DNA from 3 places in the Anaeromusa sp. genome. Region 3 is predicted to be linked to each of the others. Evidence: riboswitches for the same ligand, from Rfam matches in the RefSeq annotation. Region 3 holds a riboswitch; each other region holds the start of a gene.
The links. Region 3 has a riboswitch for S-adenosylmethionine ahead of PHF27_RS11815 (PLP-dependent aspartate aminotransferase family protein). Riboswitches for the same ligand answer to the same signal wherever they lie in the genome.
Positions count from the first base shown of each region.

Region 1: linked by a shared signal. The riboswitch ahead of PHF27_RS01320 (homocysteine biosynthesis protein) and the one ahead of PHF27_RS11815 (PLP-dependent aspartate aminotransferase family protein) in region 3 are both predicted to bind S-adenosylmethionine.
Region 2: linked by a shared signal. The riboswitch ahead of PHF27_RS12935 (methionine ABC transporter ATP-binding protein) and the one ahead of PHF27_RS11815 (PLP-dependent aspartate aminotransferase family protein) in region 3 are both predicted to bind S-adenosylmethionine.

Region 1 covers NZ_JAQUZF010000004.1:3,863-6,123, forward strand. Annotated here, with positions in the region: gene PHF27_RS01315 (cache domain-containing protein) at 1-660, shown strand, start outside; SAM riboswitch class I at 894-1,002, shown strand; gene PHF27_RS01320 (homocysteine biosynthesis protein) at 1,079-2,245, shown strand; gene PHF27_RS01325 (4Fe-4S binding protein) at 2,247-2,261, shown strand, end outside.
Region 2 covers NZ_JAQUZF010000138.1:2,939-5,199, reverse strand. Annotated here, with positions in the region: gene hisZ (ATP phosphoribosyltransferase regulatory subunit) at 1-678, opposite strand, end outside; gene PHF27_RS12940 (YerC/YecD family TrpR-related protein) at 665-1,000, opposite strand; SAM riboswitch class I at 1,202-1,304, shown strand; gene PHF27_RS12935 (methionine ABC transporter ATP-binding protein) at 1,390-2,261, shown strand, end outside.
Region 3 covers NZ_JAQUZF010000106.1:2,186-4,446, forward strand. Annotated here, with positions in the region: SAM riboswitch class I at 100-203, shown strand; gene PHF27_RS11810 (hypothetical protein) at 282-425, shown strand; SAM riboswitch class I at 460-563, shown strand; gene PHF27_RS11815 (PLP-dependent aspartate aminotransferase family protein) at 763-1,896, shown strand; gene PHF27_RS11820 (PLP-dependent transferase) at 2,154-2,261, shown strand, end outside.

The sequences.
Region 1 (2,261 bases), on a different contig from region 3:
GAACCTTATATGGATTTAGTAACCAATCAATACACTATCTCCATCGCCAAGCAGGTCCGCCTTGATAACCAAGAGCTGGCCGGCGTCCTCAGCCAAGATGTGCCGCTGTCTCGCTTCTTGGAATATATTCGTCATATCCAGCCTTTTGACGGCGGCTATGCGTTTTTGCTGGATCAGCGCGGCATCATTCTGGCCCACCCTGACCCCAGTTTGCAGTCGCTGGACATCAATCAAGCGGAACCGCTGCGTTCGCTGCCGCCGCAAATGCGCAGCGACCTGCTGCGAAAAAGCGAAGGCTTTCTGGAATATTCCTTCCAAAATGAAGATCGCTTAGCCTATTTCGGAAAGCTTCCCAGCACAGGCTGGACCTTGGTCATTACCTTGCCGCGCAGCTATCTTGACGAACCATTGCGCGAGCTCTTGCTGCGCTACCTCTTTTTAACGTGTTTCGCACAAATTTTAACTCTCTTTTGCATTCACCGTTTGGCGAATCAATTCATTCGCCCCTTGGAATCCCTCACTCTGCAAGCCCGCCAGGTTTCCGGCGCTGTACAGCGGCTCCAGGATCGCCTGGATGCCGGTGAAAATCCGGCCCAGCTCTCCAACTGGCTGCAAGAAGAGCCTCCAGAACGAACTACCGGAGAACGGAACTCAGAGTAACAGAGTAACGGAGAAAAGCCAGAGAAAAAGCAAAAAAGCAGTAACCCACCCCCTTGGAAAAATGTAATTCTCGGTACTCCCTCTGCCTTTCTCTAATACCTCTGTTCCTCTGTGTAAACGTTCCCCATACCCCGATCCCAAGCCCCCAGGAGAAAATTGTCCCGGAAAGCCTTGACAAACAATACATTTGCGCCGTATTATTAGTTCTAGTTACAAAAAACTGTATAGAGTAACTCTTATCAAGAGCGGTGGAGGGACTGGCCCTTTGAAACCGCGGCAACCGGCCTCCCGAGGCGTCCGGTGCTAAATCCAGCGGAATGCATGCGTTCCGGCAGATGAGGGAGAGCATTACCGCCATTACGCGTCTCTTTTCTTCTGAAAAGAGACGCTTTTGCATAATAAGAAGAGGAGGCCTACTATGTCCACGCAAAAAAGCTATGAAGAAATCAACGAGCGCATCCGCAAAGGCCAGGCGGTCGTGCTCACCGCAGAAGAAGTCAGCAAAATGGCCCAAGAGCAAGGCGTAGCCGCCGTAGCCCGCAAGGTCGATGTCGTTACCACCGGCACCTTCGGTCCCATGTGCTCCTCCGGCGCCTTCTTAAACTTCGGCCACAGCGAGCCTCCCATCCGCATGAAGCGCGTCTGGCTTAACGACGTGCCGGCTTATGCAGGTATTGCCGCCGTAGACGCTTATATCGGCGCTACGGAAGTCTCCGACAGTGACGAGCACTACGGCGGCGCCCATGTCATTGAGGAGCTCATTGCCGGTAAAAAAGTGCATCTGCGGGCTACGTCTCCCGGCACGGACTGCTATCCCCGGCGCAGCATCGACACCTGGATCTCTAAGGACGATTTAAACGAATGCTTCCTCTTTAACCCCCGCAACGCCTACCAAAATTACGGCGCCGCCACCAATACGTCCGAGCGCATTCTCTACACCTATATGGGCATGCTGCTGCCCCGCTGCGGTAATGTTACTTATTCCACCGCAGGCGAGCTCAGCCCGCTCCTCAACGATCCGTATCTGCGCACCATTGGCCTGGGCACGCGCATCTTCTTGGGCGGCACCGAAGGCTATATCGCCTGGAACGGCACACAGCACAATCCCTCGCGTCCTCGTAACGATTGCGGCATCCCCACCGGAGGCGCAGCCACCTTGTCGCTTGTGGGAGACCTCAAAGCCATGAGCCCGGATTTTATCCGCGCCGCAGTCTTTGAAAAATACGGCATCAGCCTTTCCGTGGGCGTCGGCATTCCTATTCCGGTGCTGGACGAAGACGTCGCCAGGGCGGTCTCGGTAACTAATGCCGACATCGAGACCTCTCTTTTCGATTACAGCGTACCCTCGCGCAACCGCCCCGCTTTGGGAACCTACACCTATGCACAGCTGCGCAGCGGCAGTATCTCCTTCAAGGGCCGCAGCTTACGCACCGCGCCCATGTCCAGCCTCCCGAAAGCGCGGCAGATTGCCGGACAGCTCAAGGACTGGATTGCCGCCGGGCGTTTTGAAGTCAGCCGCCCTGTAGCGCCATTGCCGGAAACAGCGAAACTGAACAGCCTGGAAATCCGCAAGGAGGGTGAATAACATGCCGGCTACTGAA
Region 2 (2,261 bases), on a different contig from region 3:
TTCTCGTTTGCCATGCAGCAAGGGAATGCGGCGTAAAAGCTGCTGCACTCCTGCAGAAATGCCACTGTCTACGAGCAATTTTTCCAAACCGACTAAATCCCGGCTTGTTAAAGCCTGGCGAATTTCCCGGCTCCGCTCCCCTTGCAAGCCGGCTTCCGCTAAAAGACCGTTGATAAAATCCACTTGCCCCAAGCTGATTTGAAAAGAAACCAGTCCCGCATCCAACAGACTTTCCACCGCCAAGGCCACTACCTCGGCGTCTGCCGTAGCACCGCCTTCACCCAAAAGTTCAACTCCGGCCTGGTAAAATTCGCACTGCCGTCCAGCCTGCGCCTCTTCATATCGAAATACATTCGCTAAATAGCAAAGCCGCAAAGGCGCCTCTTGATCCTTCAGGCGAGTGGCCGCCACTCTGGCAATGGGAGTAGTCATGTCCGGACGCAAGGCTAAAAGACGATTATGGCGATCGAAAAATTTGTATAAATGCGCCTCAATTCCCTCACTGCCCGCCTGCAAGGTTTCCATATATTCCATCGTAGGCGTAATGATTTCCTCATACCCCCAGCGGGCGAACAAACGAATGAGACTTTCCTCCACTTGTCGTTTCTGCCCCACTTCGCCTGGCAGGAAATCACGCATCCCATAGGGAATTTTAGGTACAAATTCATTCTTTCTCATGTATATCTTCGTCTCCTTGCTCCGCCTCATTTTTTACTTCCATGCGTTCTAAAATCAGCTTATAACCGTCAGCGCCGTAATGCAGACAGCGCTTAACACGGCTGATTGTAGCGGTGCTGGCCCCGGTACGCTCTACAATTTCGTCATACGTATGCTTTTTGCGCAGCATCCGAGCTACTTCCAACCGCTGCGCCAGCGCCTTAAGCTCGCTGATCGTACAAATGTCTTCAAAGAGTTGATAACATTCTTCCACTGTTTCCAACTGCAATACCGCTTCACACAAATGGTCGGTAAGAACATCCTTCAACTTCGGATTTACCATTAGACTACCCCTTTCATTAACACATGAACATCTTATACATATTCTACCTTTCCCTTCAAAGTCCTCCCTTCACCTCTTTTCTTCTTTAGTTTGTGAAACTATTTTTTTCTTGACAGCGCTCTAGACGCGTGCTAAAGTTATTCTCACGTAATCAATTGCATCCGTAAGCATTTGATTCCTATAAACTGATAATTTCATATTTTTTCATCAAGAGCTGGCAGAGGGACGGGCCCGATGAAGCCGCGGCAACCATCACACAGGTGAACGGTGCCAATTCCTGCAGGATACGCCTGGCAGATGAAGAACTGAGTTTTACTCATGACGTCTCTTCGCTTGCCACGAAGAGATTTTTTTGTATTTACATGCATATTGCAGAGAGGGGATTCACCATGATTCAGCTAGAAAACATTGAAAAAACTTATCCCGCTTCCGGCGGTTCCGACGCCGTTCACGCCTTGCGGGGCATCAGCCTCACCATTGAAGAGGGAGAGATTTTTGGAGTCATCGGCAAGAGCGGCGCTGGCAAGAGCACCCTCATTCGCTGCATCAATCTTCTGGAGCGGCCCACTGCCGGCACGGTCATCGTTAACGGTCAAGAACTGACTTCTTTTAATGAACAGCGGCTGCGGGAAGCGCGCAAAAAAATCGGCATGATTTTTCAACATTTTAATCTGCTTTCCTCCCGCACGGTATTTGATAACGTAGCCTTCCCTTTAGAACTGGCTGGAGTCAGCAAAAAAGAAATCGAACAAAAAGTCAGCCGCCTCTTGGAGCTGGTTGAGCTGTCCGATAAACGCGATCAATATCCGGCCCAGCTTTCAGGCGGACAAAAACAGCGCGTAGGCATCGCGCGGGCGCTGGCCAATCAGCCAACGGTACTGCTTTGCGATGAAGCCACCTCCGCCCTAGACCCGCAGACCACCAAGGCAATTTTGGAACTGCTAAAGAACATTAATAAGCAGCTCGGCCTGACCATTGTGCTTATCACGCATGAAATGCAGGTCATTAAAGAAATTTGCGACCGCGTCGCCGTCATTGAAAACGGCGTCATCAGCGAAGAAGGGCCGGTTCTGGATGTATTCACCCAGCCCCAAACCGATACGACCAGAGAATTCATCCGCACCATCATTAACCATGATCTGCCGGAAATTCTTGCTGACGTAGCTTTCTCCCCTACGCCGTTGCCGGAAGGCAATCTGGTACTGCGCCTGTCTTTCTTGGGACAGTCCGCTGAAGAGCCTGTCATTGCCACACTGATTCG
Region 3 (2,261 bases):
TCCTTTGAATTATACATTTTTGTTTCAAAATAACTTTTTCACTCTTGACTCCTGCATAAACCCATGGTATTCTCTTTATAAATTAAATAGTTGTTTTACCGCTTATCAAGAGAGGCTGAGGGACTGGCCCGATGACGCCCGGCAACCGGCAGGAAACTGCAGTGGTGCCAATTCCAGCAGGCTAGCCGCCTGGGAGATAAGAGGAGGGCATTTGTTTGCACCCCTTTTCTCTCTAGAGAAGAGGATTTTTTATTTTGCGGAAGTTGACAGGAGGTGCCGTCATGGAACAAAAGGAATTTATTTTTTCACCCGAACAAGCCCATGGTCAGGAAGAGCAGGTGTTGGTGTTTTTAAGTGACGGTTCGGTTGTTACCTGCACTAGCCGCAGCGGCGACAGCTCGTTTCTTCCAACAAGCCTAACCTAATAAAAGCCATACTTTTTAACTTCATATGTAAGTTCTCTTATCAAGAGAGGCTGAGGGACTGGCCCAATGACGCCCGGCAACCGGCAGGAAACTGCAGTGGTGCCAATTCCAGCAGGCAATGCGCCTGAAAGATGAGAGACGTACGGCAGGCCCGTTCGTCTTGGGGCCTGTTTTTTTATTTTCCGGAGGTGACCTTCATGAATCCAAGCACGCCAAAGCCTCCCTGTGAGCCGACCTCGCAGGAAGAAGAAATTGTTATTGTCATCCGCGGCGGCAGTATTGTCAGCTTTACGAAACGTGTAATAGAAAAAAAATAGTATAGCAAGGAGTGACTATCATGCATATTTCTTCACAGCTTGTTCAAATCGGCTGCAAAGCCGATCCTCGCACCGGCTCGTTGAGCACCCCGATTTACCAAACCGCATCCTTCCGCCACCCTGCTTTGGGAGAAAGCACCGGCTATGATTACACCCGCAGCGGCAATCCTACAAGGCAAGCTCTCGAAGAAGGACTGGCCCGCCTTGAAGGAGGCGCCGGCGCCTGTGCGTTTTCTTCCGGTCTGGCGGCTATCACTACACTTTTAATGCTGTATCAGCAAGGCGACCATTTGATTGTCGTCGAAGACTGTTACGGCGGCACTTATCGCCTTTTTGAACAAGTGCTGTCGCGCTTTGGCCTGACTGCTTCCTATGTCGACGCGACCACCCTCGATGCCATCGGACAAGCCTTGCGCCCGGAAACTAAAGCCGTCTTCATTGAAACCCCCACAAACCCCCTCCTGCGCATTGTGGATTTGCGGGCCTTGGCTTCGTTTTGTCGCAGCAATAATCTCCATCTTATTGTAGATAATACGTTTTTGACGCCGTACTTCCAGCGCCCCTTAGAGCTTGGCGCCGACCTTGTCGTACATAGCGGCACCAAGTATCTTGCAGGACACAACGATTTGCTTTGCGGCGTCATCGTCGCTAAAGAACCGGAATTGGCCGAAAAAGTAAAGTTTCTGCAAAATGCTACCGGCGCTATTCTCAGCCCCAGCGACAGTTGGCTGCTCATCCGCAGCTTGAAAACTCTGGCGCTGCGCATGGAAAAGCACAACGCTAATGCGCTGTCTATTTCTCGGTGGCTGCTAGAACACCCAAAAGTCAGCCGCGTATTCTATCCCGGACTGCCGCTGCACAACGGCCATACGATTCATGAAAGCCAAGCCAGCGGCTACGGCGGCATGGTGTCTTTTGAAGTAAATGACCCGGCTTTGGTACCCCAGGTATTGGCTAAAGTCCAGCTCATCCAATTTGCCGAAAGCTTGGGAGGCGTTGAAACGCTGATTACTTTCCCCGCCGTGCAAACCCACGCGGACATTCCCGCCGCCGACCGTGAACGCCTTGGCATCTCTGACTGCCTGCTGCGTCTATCCGTCGGCATTGAAGACGCCGACGACCTCATCGCAGACCTGGATCAGGCTTTAGGCTGAAGAATACAGAGAACGAAAAAGAGAATCAAAGTAACTGAGGGTACGATAGAGGGTTACGAAAACACTATAAAATAAAACAAAGGAGCCGCTGCTTTCATGAGCACTCCGCTAAACTAAGGAGTTTTTTCGCCAGACGAGAAAGAAAGCACAGGCATAGCGGCGCTATACCGAGGCTTTCTGACGATGTCCGGCGGAAAAAGAACCCGTTTAGCGTGAGATGCGAGTAAAGCAACGTCGCCTTCAAGGAGGACTTATATATGCATGATTTTGCTACCCGCCTGCTGGCTCCCGGCCTGCCGGCTAACGAACGCCTAGGGGCCAGCAGCGTCCCTGTATTTCAAACTTCCACCTTTGACCAACGTTAT